DNA from 2 places in the Variovorax sp. NFACC27 genome. Region 2 is predicted to be linked to the other one. Evidence: predicted binding sites of a transcription regulator. Region 2 holds the regulator's gene; the other holds the start of a gene.
The links. Region 2 encodes HrcA, which represses chaperone genes, less so after heat shock. Its sites were predicted from a motif close to TTAGCACTCNNNNNNNNNGAGTGCTAA; they were not measured.
Positions count from the first base shown of each region.

Region 1: ABL840_RS07585 (co-chaperone GroES) is a predicted target of HrcA. The motif match lies at 4,412-4,438, and genes of this name have one in related genera.

Region 1 covers NZ_CP157613.1:1,632,385-1,638,363, reverse strand. The annotation lists gene ccoN (cytochrome-c oxidase, cbb3-type subunit I) at 1-1,194, opposite strand, end outside; gene ccoS (cbb3-type cytochrome oxidase assembly protein CcoS) at 1,260-1,397, opposite strand; gene ABL840_RS07595 (heavy metal translocating P-type ATPase) at 1,397-3,718, opposite strand; gene ABL840_RS07590 (universal stress protein) at 3,821-4,264, shown strand; gene ABL840_RS07585 (co-chaperone GroES) at 4,528-4,818, shown strand; gene groL (chaperonin GroEL) at 4,850-5,979, shown strand, end outside.
Region 2 covers NZ_CP157613.1:7,003,497-7,009,475, reverse strand. The annotation lists gene recN (DNA repair protein RecN) at 1-977, opposite strand, end outside; gene ABL840_RS32825 (NAD kinase) at 979-1,890, opposite strand; gene hrcA (heat-inducible transcriptional repressor HrcA) at 1,922-2,929, shown strand; tRNA gene ABL840_RS32815 (tRNA-Ile) at 2,961-3,037, shown strand; tRNA gene ABL840_RS32810 (tRNA-Arg) at 3,120-3,196, shown strand; tRNA gene ABL840_RS32805 (tRNA-Arg) at 3,323-3,399, shown strand; gene greB (transcription elongation factor GreB) at 3,456-4,031, shown strand; gene ABL840_RS32795 (RelA/SpoT family protein) at 4,039-5,979, opposite strand, start outside.

The DNA of each region.
Region 1 (5,979 bases), 2.9 Mb from region 2:
GATGTACAGCACGATGCCGATGGTGGCGATCCAGAAATGCGCCTCGATGGCCCTCGTGCTGTACATGGCGGTACGGCCGTACATGCGCGGGATCAGGTAGTAGAGCGAGCCCATGGTGATGAAGCCCACCCAGCCGAGCGCGCCGGAGTGCACGTGGCCGACGGTCCAGTCGGTGTAGTGGCTCAGGGCGTTGACGGTCTTGATGGACATCATCGGCCCCTCGAAGGTCGACATGCCGTAGAACGACAGCGCCACGATCAGGAAGCGCAGGATCGGGTCGGTGCGCAGCTTGTGCCACGCGCCCGAGAGCGTCATCACGCCGTTGATCATGCCGCCCCAGCTCGGGGCCAGCAGGATCAGCGAGAACACCATGCCCAGCGACTGCGTCCAGTCGGGCAGCGCCGTGTAGTGCAGGTGGTGCGGGCCCGCCCACATGTAGGTGAAGATCAGCGCCCAGAAGTGAACGATGGACAGCCGGTACGAATACACCGGCCGGCCCGCCTGCTTGGGGATGTAGTAGTACATCATCCCGAGGAAACCCGCCGTGAGGAAGAAGCCGACGGCGTTGTGGCCGTACCACCACTGCACCATCGCGTCCTGCACGCCGGCGTAGGCCGAGTAGCTCTTCATCCAGCCCGCCGGGATCTCGGCGCTGTTGACGATGTGCAGCAGGGCCACCGCGATGATGAAGGAGCCGAAGAACCAGTTCGCCACGTAGATGTGGCGCACCTTGCGCATGCCGATGGTGCCGAAGAACACGACGGCGTAGGCCACCCAGACCACCGCGATCAGCAGGTCGATGGGCCACTCCAGCTCGGCGTATTCCTTGCCGCTGGTGTAGCCCATGGGCAGGCTGATGGCGGCAGCCACGATCACCGCCTGCCAGCCCCAGAAGACGAAGGACGCGAGCCTCGGCGCGAAAAGGCGCACCTGGCAGGTACGCTGGACCACGTGGAAGCTCGTCGCCATCAGCGCGCATCCGCCGAACGCGAAGATCACCGCGTTGGTGTGCAGCGGCCGCAGCCTTCCGTAGCTGAGCCATGGGATGCCGAGGTTGAGCTCGGGCCACGTCAGCTGGGAAGCGATGACCACGCCGACCAGCATGCCGACCACGCCCCAGACCACGGACATGAGCGCGAATTGCCGCACGACGGCGTCGTCGTATTCCGCGGCGGGTGGGTTCGGTGGTTGCATCGTGGTGCCCTTGATTGAGTTGCGGGCAGTTTCCGTGGGCACCCTGCCCTGTGGGTTGATGCAGATCAATCGCCGTGCAGGATGCGCTCGCCCTCGGCGTCGACGTCGTCGAACTGGCCACGCTCGATGGCCCACCACAGACCGCCGAGGATCGCGAGGACCAGCGCCACGGACAGCGGAACGAGAAGGAAGAGGATGTCCATCAGTGCGCCTCCCCCGTACCGGATGCGAGCCGCGTCGCATTGAGGACCACCACGAGTGAACTCGCGGCCATGCCGAGGCCGGCAAGCCATGCCGGCAGCCAGCCGGCGATCGCGAGCGGCACGCACAGCGCGTTGTAGCCCGCCGCCCACAGGAGGTTCTGGCGCACCACGCGCAGCGTCCTGCGCGCCTGCGCGATGGCCTGCGGGATGGTTGCGAGCCTGTCGCCCAGCACGACGAAGTCGGCATGTGCGCGCGACAGCGGCACGCTGCGGCCGAAGGCGAACGAGGCGTTCGCGCGCGCCAGCGAAGGGCCGTCGTTGAGGCCGTCGCCCACCATCGCGATCTGGCGCCCCTCGGCCTGCAGCCGCCACAGCACGTCGAGCTTGTCCTCGGGCGTGCAGCCGCCCTGCGAGAAGTCGATGCCGCAACGCGCACCGATCTCCCGCGCGGCCGACTCCCTGTCGCCCGACAGCAGGCGCACCGTGAGGCCCTGCTCGCGCAGCAACGCCACGGCAGCCGCGGCATCGGCGCGCAATTCCTCGACCAGCACGAAGCTGGCGAGCCACCCCTGCTCGTCCGCGAGATGGACCTGCGCGGCATCGACATCCAGCGGCGCCACGCCGCAAAAAGCCGGCGAGCCGAGGCGCACGCGGCGGCTCGTTTCGACAGCCGCGCGCACGCGCAGCATCCGGCCTTCGATGCCCTGGCCCGCCGTCTCGGCGACCTTGTCCGCTGTCCAGCCGGGCGCAGAACGGAATTGCGCGTTCCACGCGTTCACCAGCGCCTGCGCGACAGGATGCAGCGACTGCGCGCCGAGCGCGGCAGCCATCTCCAGCGCATCGCCGGGCCGCATGCCCTGGCGGCAGTAGATGCGCTCCAGCCGCGGCATGTCGCCGGTCAGGGTTCCCGTCTTGTCGAACACGACGGTGTCGACCGACGCGAGCGCCTCCAGCGCCTGCAGGTTGGAAGTCATCACTCCGCCGCGCGCCAGCGCACCGGCACTGGCGAGCATGGCGGCCGGCGTCGCGAGCGAGAGCGCGCATGGGCAGGTCACGATGAGCACCGCCACGGCGACCATCAGCGCCTTGCCCGGATCCGTCGGCCACCAGAACGCCGCCGCCATTGCCGCCGATGCGAGCACCGCGACGAGGAAGGGACGCGCCACCCGGTCGGCAAGCAGCGCGAGCCGAGGCTTGCGCGAGGCGGCGCTCTCCATCAGGCGGACGATCTGCGCAAAGCGCGTGCCCTCGCCCACCGACTCGATCCGCACCCGGACCGGCGCCGAGAGGTTGTGGCTGCCGGCCAGCACGCGGTCGCCGCGAGGACGCGGCACGGGCCGGGACTCGCCGGTCAGCAGCGCCTCGTCGGCGCTGGTGTCGCCCTCGATCACTACGCCGTCCGCGGGAAAGGCTTCTCCGGGGCGCACGCGCACCACGTCTCCCGCCACCAGCCGCCGCACGGCCACCCGGCTCCAGCTGCCGTCGGGAGCGAGGCGGTCGATGCTGTCGGGCAGCCGGTTCATCAAGGCGTCGAGGGCGCCGGCGGTGCGCTCGCGCAGGCGCGCCTCGAGCCAGCGGCCCGTGAGCAGGAAGAAGACGAACATGGTCAGCGAGTCGAAGTAGACCTCGTGGCCGAGCGGTCCCGTGGCATCGAAGGTGGCGGCAGTGCTGACCGCGAAAGTCGCGAGCACGCCGAAGGCCACCGGAAGATCCATTCCGACCCGGCCCATGCGCAGGTCGCGCCAGGCGCTGCGGAAGAAGGGGCCGCAGGAGAAGAGCACGACGGGCAGGGTCAGCACCCACGAAGCCCAGCGCAGCAGCTGCGCCGAATCGGCGTTCATGTCGCCGGGCCGTGCGACGTAGGCCGGATAGGCGTACATCATCACCTGCATCATGCAGAAGCCCGAGACCAGCCAGCGCCACAGCGCCAGCCGCGATTCGCGCCGGCGCAGTTCCCTGGCGGAACGGTCGCCGCCCGGCAGCAGCGGATGGCCGGCCTTCGCGCAGGCCTCGAACCACCGCGAAGGACGGGTCTGCGCAGGCGACCAGACAACGCGGGCGCGCCGACTCGCCGCGTTGACCTGCGCATCGATCACACCCGGCACCTGGCGCAGCGCGGCCTCGACGGTGAACGCGCAGGCCGCGCAGTGCATGCCCTCGACCACGACCTGCGACTCCCAGCGGCCGCCGTCGGCGGCATCCAGCTCGCGGCCGAACGCGGGCCATTCGGCCGGGTCATCCAGCACCTGCCAGGCCGGGTCGCCGGCTGGGGCAGGAAGTACGGGGATCGCGGCGCGGTCGGGGGCGAGCGTGGCATTCATCGGCCGAGCCTAAGAGGCGCACCACGCGAGGCGCTTGATCTGAATCAAGCCGCATGGCGCGGTGCCTGCCTAAGCTCGGCCGCACACAACGTGGAGCCCCTCATGTTCAAACGCATCCTCGTCGCCACCGACGGCACGGCCCTTTCCAAGAAGGCCGTCGACAGCGCCATCGCGCTGGCGGTGCAGAACGACTCGGACCTGGTCGCATTGACCGTCGTTCCCCGTTACCCCAAGAGCTATTTCGAAGGTTTGATGAGCTTCTCCGCCGAGGACATCGGCCGCATCGAGAAGCAGTGGGCGGACAAGGCGCAGGCGATGCTCGACAAGATTCGGGACCGCGCGCGGGAACGCGGCGTGCGGATCAGGACGGCTCAGGCCAGCTCCGACCTGGTCGCCGAATCGATCGTCGCCGCGGCGAAGAAGCACAGGAGCGACCTGATCGTGATGGCCTCCCATGGACGCAAGGGTCTCAAGCGCCTCCTGCTGGGAAGCGAGACGCAGCAGGTTCTCGTTCGATCATCGCTGCCGGTTCTGGTATTGCGGTAGGGCTGGCTGAAGGGAGCAGGCCTGCGCAGCGCCGGCGGCTTTCCTCTGGCTCCAATTTTACCCGGGCAAATTAAAGCCAAGATTGGACGGCCCAATGGCGCCCGCAACCACCCCGCATCCTTGAAACGTCATCGATTGCCCTTATGATTAGCACTCGCTGCTGATGAGTGCTAACAGCCCTCGCTTCCAGCCGATGGGCTGCCGGGCTCCGGTCCGGCACCCGACCACAAACCCGTTTCTTATCCATACATCCAGGAGATGCAATGAAACTTCGTCCTTTGGCCGATCGCGTGATCGTCAAGCGTGTTGACAGCGAAACCAAGACCGCATCGGGCATCGTGATCCCCGACGCAGCCGCCGAGAAGCCCGATCAGGGTGAAGTCCTGGCCGTGGGCCCGGGCAAGCGCAACGACAAGGGCGAACTGGCCGCACTGACCGTGAAGGTCGGCGACCGCGTCCTGTTCGGCAAGTACAGCGGCCAGACCGTCAAGGTCGGCGGCGACGAGCTGCTCGTCATGAAGGAAGACGACCTGTTCGCAGTCGTCGAGAAGTAATTCAACAGATCCCCATTCGGAGTAATAGAACATGGCAGCAAAAGACGTAGTCTTCGGCGGCGAAGCCCGCGCACGCATGGTCGAGGGTGTGAACATCCTGGCCAACGCAGTCAAGGTGACCCTGGGCCCCAAGGGCCGCAACGTGGTGCTCGAGCGCTCGTTCGGCGCCCCCACCGTCACGAAGGACGGCGTGTCGGTCGCCAAGGAAATCGAACTGAAGGACAAGCTGCAGAACATGGGCGCCCAGCTCGTGAAGGAAGTGGCCTCCAAGACCAGCGACAACGCTGGTGACGGCACCACCACCGCGACCGTGCTGGCACAAGCCATCGTTCGCGAAGGCTTCAAGTACGTGGCCGCCGGCATCAACCCGATGGACCTGAAGCGCGGCATCGACAAGGCCGTGTCGGCCCTGGTCGAAGAGCTGAAGAAGGCTTCGAAGCCCACCACCACGTCGAAGGAAATCGCTCAAGTCGGCTCGATCTCGGCCAACAGCGACGAAACCATCGGCAAGCTCATCGCCGACGCGATGGACAAGGTCGGCAAGGAAGGCGTGATCACTGTCGAAGACGGCAAGTCGCTCGAAAGCGAACTGGACGTCGTCGAAGGCATGCAATTCGACCGCGGCTACCTGTCGCCCTACTTCATCAACAACCCCGAGAAGCAATCGGCGCTGCTCGACAACCCCTTCGTGCTGCTGTTCGACAAGAAGATCAGCAACATCCGTGACCTGCTCCCCACGCTGGAACAAGTCGCCAAGGCTGGCCGTCCCCTGCTGATCATTGCCGAAGAAGTCGAAGGCGAAGCCCTGGCTACGCTGGTCGTGAACACGATCCGCGGCATCCTGAAGGTCGTGGCCGTCAAGGCTCCTGGCTTCGGCGACCGCCGCAAGGCCATGCTGGAAGACATCGCCATCCTGACGGGCGGCAAGGTCATCGCTGAAGAAGTGGGCCTGACGCTCGAGAAGGTGACGCTGGCCGACCTGGGTCAAGCCAAGCGCATCGAAGTGGGCAAGGAAAACACCATCATCATCGACGGCGCCGGCGCTGCTGCCGACATCGAAGCCCGCGTGAAGCAAGTGCGCGTGCAGATCGAGGAAGCCACCAGCGACTACGACCGTGAAAAGCTGCAAGAGCGCGTGGCCAAGCTGGCCGGCGGTGTTGC
Region 2 (5,979 bases):
TGCCAGCCGGCCAGCAGCGCCGGCAGCTCGACCGGCGGGCGCTTGTAGCGGCGCGCGAGCGACATCCACAAGCCCATGCGCTCGTCGAGTTCGGCGAGGCTTTGCGGGTCGGTGTCGGCATCGCGAAGGTAGCCGTGCAGCGTGTGCGCCGCGTCGGAGGCCTGCGCCACGCAGGAGGCGAGCACCTCGCCCAGTGCGCGGAACTCGGGCTCGATGTGCTCGCAGTTCTGCAGCAGCGTGGTCGCGCGCTGAAGCGCGGAGAGGGCGCCGTTGTCGTCGTCTTCGAGCGCCTGGCTGGCGCCCTGTGCCGCGTCGATCAGCGCCTGCGCGTTCGAGATGCGCGAGTGGTTGGTGGAGAGCTCCTCCCACTCGTCGGCGCCCGGCGCGAGCTTGGCGACTTCGGAGATCTGCCATTGCAGCCGTTCGCGTTCGCGCTGCAGCGAGTCTTGCGCCGAGCGCGCGTGCTCGAGCGCGGAAAGCGCTTGTCGCCAGGCTTGCCATGCGGCATCGAGCGCGTCGGTGCGCACGCCGGCGTAGGCATCGAGCAGGCCGCGCACCGCCTCGGGCCGCGTCAGGCTCTGCCAGGCGTGCTGGCCGTGGATGTCGAGCAGGCGGTCGCCGAGTTCGCGCAGCTGCGTGGCGGTGGCGGGGCTGCCGTTGATCCAGCCGCGGCTGCGGCCCTGCAGGTCGACCGTGCGGCGCAAAAGCAGCGCGTCGCCGGCTTCGAAGCCGCCTTCGTCGAGCCAGCTGCCGAGGGCTGGATCGGCATCGAACTCGGCGCTCACGTCGAGCCGCTCGGCGCCTTCGCGCACCGCGCCGGCATCGGCGCGATTGCCCAGCGCCAGCTGCAGCGCGTCGATCAGGATGGATTTGCCCGCGCCGGTTTCGCCGGTCAATACCGTGAAGCCGCCGGACAGGTCGAGTTCGAGTGATCGCACGATCACGAAGTCGCGCAGTGCGATGCGTCGCAGCGCCATTTCAGGAGCCCCCTTCGTTCCAGTGAAGTTTCTTGCGCAGCGTGTCGAAATAGCTCCAGCCGCGCGGGTGCAGGAAGCGCACGCGGAAGTCGGAGCGGCGCACCACCACGCGGTCGCCAATCGCCAGCGAGGCCAGCGACTGCATGTCGAAATTGGCGCTGGCGTCGCGGCCGCCGACCAGCTCGATGACGATCTCGTCGGCGTCGGGCAGCAGCACGGGGCGGTTCGACAGCGTGTGTGGTGCGATGGGTACTAGCACCCAGCCCGGCACGGCAGGATGCAAGAGTGGCCCGCCGGCCGACAGCGCATAGGCGGTCGAGCCGGTGGGCGTGGCGATGATCAGGCCGTCGGCGCGCTGGTTGGCAACGAAATGGCGGCCCACCGACACGCGAAGCTCGACCATGCCGGAGGTGGCGCCGCGATTGACGACCACGTCGTTCATCGCAAAGGCGTCGAACACCGATACGCCGTCGCGCACGACCTGCGCCTGCATCAGGCTGCGGTGGTCTTCCTCGTACTCGCCGGCCAGCATCGGAATGAGCGTGGCCTGGTAGTTGTCGAGCGGGATGTCGGTGATGAAGCCGAGCCGGCCGCGGTTGATGCCGATCAGCGGAATGCCGTAGCTGGCGAGTTGCCGGCCGATGCCGAGCATGGTGCCGTCGCCGCCGACCACGAGGCCTAGGTCGCAGCGCTGGCCGATTTCCTCGACGGTGAGGGCCTGGTAGCGCGGATGGGCGGGGGCGCCGTCATCGGCTTCTTCGCATGTCGGGCGCTCTACGAACACCGTGCAGCCCTGGGATTCGAGGAAGGCGCCGATGCCCTCCATGACGCTGTCGCGCGCATCCGCCTGCGCCCGGGCGCCGGAAGCCTGGTATTTGCCGATCAGGGCTACGTGACGAAAGCGAGAGGTCATATCTCACAAATTACAACACTAAAATCTTGCAATGCTGGACGACCGTGCCAAGTTGCTGCTCAAGACGCTCGTCGAGCGCTACATCGCTGACGGGCAACCCGTGGGTTCGCGGACGCTTTCGCGTTCCTCGGGGCTCGATCTGTCGCCGGCAACCATCCGCAACGTCATGTCCGACCTCGAGGCGCTGGGGCTGATTGCCAGCCCGCACACCTCGGCTGGCCGCATTCCAACGCATCGCGGCTATCGCCTCTTCGTCGACACGATGCTGACCGCCCAGCGCGAGCAGATGACCGCGCCGAGCCTCGCGCCCGACCAGCCGCAGAAGGTGATCGCCAATGCTGCGCACCTGCTGTCGAACATGTCGCAGTTCGTCGGCGTGGTGATGGCGCCGCGGCGCGCATCGGTGTTCAAGCAGATCGAGTTCCTGCGGCTGTCGGAGCGGCGCCTGCTGGTGATCATCGTCTCGCCGGACGGCGACGTGCAGAACCGCGTGATCTTTCCGGAGGCCGACTATTCGCAGTCGCAACTGGTCGAGGCCTCGAACTACATCAACGCGAACTATGCGGGCCTGACCATCGAGCAGGTGCGCGACCGGCTGCAGTCCGAGATCGAGATGCTGCGCGGCGAGATCGCGACGCTGATGCAGGCCGCTGTGCAGGTCAGCTCCGAAGTGCTGACCGAGGCGCAGGAAGACGACGTCGTGATCTCCGGCGAGCGCAACCTGCTGGCAGTGAGCGATTTCTCCAGCGACATGGGGCAGCTGCGCCGCGCCTTCGAGCTCTTCGAGCAGAAGGCCCAGCTGATGCGCCTACTGGACGTGTCGAGCAAGGCCGAGGGCGTGCGCATCTTCATCGGCGGCGAGAGCCAGGTGGTGCCGTTCGAGGAGCTGTCCATCGTCAGCGCCAACTACGAGGTCGACGGGCAGGTCGTGGGCACGTTGGGCGTGATCGGGCCGACGCGCATGCCTTACGAGCGCATGATTCAGATCGTCGACATCACGTCGCGTCTGGTGAGCAATGCGCTGAGTCATCGCAAGTAGGTCGCGCGGCGCGAATAGAATCGTTCCGCGTGGGCCGTTAGCTCAGTTGGTTAGAGCAGCGGACTCATAATCCGTTGGTCGCTGGTTCAAGCCCAGCACGGCCTACCACCACTCCCTCGGCGATTCGATCTTTGCATCTTTTGTCGTGCTTTCGGGGAGCAGCCAAAAACAGGCTATAATCGAGAGCTTCGCGGCTGTAGCTCAGCTGGATAGAGTACTTGGCTACGAACCAAGGGGTCGTGGGTTCGATTCCTGCCAGCCGCACCATCTTGAAAATGCCCGGAAGATTCGTCTTCCGGGCATTTTTCTTTTTCGGGCTTTGCGCCACTTTCATGACAGTTCGCCAGAGTAAATCCGAAAAGGACAATAAAGCGGGCTATAATCGCTAGCTGTGCGGCTGTAGCTCAGCTGGATAGAGTACTTGGCTACGAACCAAGGGGTCGTGGGTTCGATTCCTGCCAGCCGCACCACTATAAAGAAAGCCCGCAACGCGAGTTGCGGGCTTTTTTCTTTTCGGAGGTTTGGCGTGAACAAGGCATTCACCAAGGAAACGGATTCCGACGGAGACGACGACGGCGCCGATGGTGCCTCGCCTCCGATCCCCGCGGGCGGCAAGAACTACATCACCCCCGAAGGCTACGCACGTCTGCGCGACGAACTGCTGCAGCTGATGGACGAGGAGCGCCCGAAGATCGTCGAGACCGTGCACTGGGCCGCGAAGAACGGCGATCGCTCGGAGAACGGCGACTACCTCTACGGCAAGAAGCGCCTGCGCGAGATCGATCGTCGCATCCGCTTTCTCACCAAGCGCCTCGAGATCGCGGAGGTCACCGATCCATCGGTGCACCATGGCCGCGATCAGGTCTTCTTCGGTGCCACCGTCCTTTATGCCGACGAAACCGGCGCCGAGCGCAGCGTCACGATCCTCGGCATCGACGAAGCGGAGAGTGCGAAGTCGCAGGTCAGCTGGATATCGCCGATCGCGCGGGCGCTCTTGAAGTCGCGCGAGGGTGACGTGGTGAAGCTCGTCACGCCGGGTGGGGCGCACGATGTCGAGATCCTGTCCGTGAGCTATCCGGCGCCGGGCCCGGCTGTGGAATAACGGAGGGTCAGGGCGCGGGAACCGTCCTGGAAGCGGTCAGTACAGATGCCGTACGCCGCGCCGCGCGCAGTACCGCATCCAGATGCGCGCGGTCGCGCACTGCGATCACGAAGCGCAGGTCGGTCGAATCCTGCGGAGTTTCGTCGGCCATCTCCACGTGCGTGATGTCGGCCTCTGCATCGGCCAGCGTGGCTGCGACACGCGCCAGCACGCCCTTGTCATTGCGCACGGTAATGACTACCCCGGTCTCGAAAGCACGCGTCGGCTCGTCCGCCCACTCGACGGCGAAGAAGCGCTCGCTATCCTTGTGGCGCAGCCGCTGGCCGACGCCGCAGTCTTCGGTGTGCACCACCAGGCCTTCGCCATGGCCGAGGTAGCCGACGATCGGGTCGCCGGGAATCGGCCGGCAGCACAGCGCGAAGCGCACTGAAGAGTTCTCGCTGCCGTCCAGCGTGACAGCGCCTTGCGACACCGTTTCATGAGAAATGAAGCGCTCGCGGCTCAGCAGCAGCGCGTCGGGTCGTTCGCCCAGTTCGGAAAGCATTGCCACCAGACGCTTCGCGACGATGCTCGCGATGCGCTTGCCAAGGCCGATGTCGGTCAGCAGTTCGGAGCGGGTGCGGTTGCCGGTGAAGCGCAGCAGCTTCTCCCACAGCGCCTGATGTTCCTCGTCGTCCTCGGGCAGCTTGCTCAGGCCCTCGGCGCGCAATGCTTGCGCGAGCAGCTTCTCGCCCAGGCCTTCGGACTCGGCATGCGCCAGCGTCTTCAGGTAGTGGCGGATCTTGGAGCGCGCCCGACCGGTTCGCACGAAGCCCAGCCAGGCAGGATTGGGCGTCGACACCGGCGCCGTGATCACCTCGACCACGTCGCCGTTCTTGAGCTCGGTGCGCAGCGGCACCTGGTCGCCGTTGATGCGCGCGGCCGAGGTGTGGTCGCCGATGTTGCTGTGGATGGCGTAGGCGAAGTCGACCACCGTGGCGCCGCGGGGCAGCGCCATGATCTGGCTCTTGGGAGTGAACACGTAGACCGCGTCGGGAAACAGGTCGACCTTGACGTGGTCCCAGAACTCGGCGGCGTCGCGCGTCTCGTCCTGGATGTCGAGCAGCGACTGCAGCCACTTGGTGCCCAGCCGGTCGTTGCTGGCGGCGTTCGGCTCGGCGGCCTTGTACAGCCAATGTGCGGCCACGCCCGATTCGGCCACCACGTGCATCGCCTCGGTCCGCAACTGGAACTCGACGCTCACGCCGGCCGGCCCCACGAGCGTGGTGTGCAGCGACTGGTAGCCGTTGAGCTTGGCGATCGCGATGTGATCCTTGAATTTGCCCGGCAGGGGCTTGTACATCTGGTGCAGGATGCCGAGCCCGGTGTAGCAGGCGATCACGTTCGGCACGATCAGGCGGAAACCGTAGATATCGGTCACCTGGGCGAAGCTCAGGTGTTTTTCCTCCATCTTGCGGTAGATGGAATAAAGCGTCTTCTCGCGGCCGGCGATCCGCAGCGTCATGCCGGCGGCCGAAAAGGCGGCCTCGACCTCTTTCTGCACCTTCTGGATCAGGTCGCGGCGTCGGCCGCGCGCCTTGGCGACGGCCTTCGACAGCGTGGCATAACGCCACGGTTTCAAATGCCGGAACGACAGTTCCTGCAACTCGCGGTAGGTCTGGTTCAGCCCCAGGCGATGGGCGATGGGCGCATAGATGTCCAGCGTCTCGCGCGAGATCCGGCCCCACTTTTCACGCGGCGCGTCGGCCAGCGTGCGCATGTTGTGCGTGCGGTCCGCCAGCTTGACCAGGATGACGCGCACGTCGCGCGCCATCGCCAGCAGCATCTTGCGGAACGACTCGGCCTGGTTCTCTTCGCGGGTGTTGAACTGAAGCTTGTCGAGCTTGGTGAGCCCGTCGACCAGCTCGGCAACCGGGGCTCCGAAGCGCTCGATGAGCTCGGGCTTCGT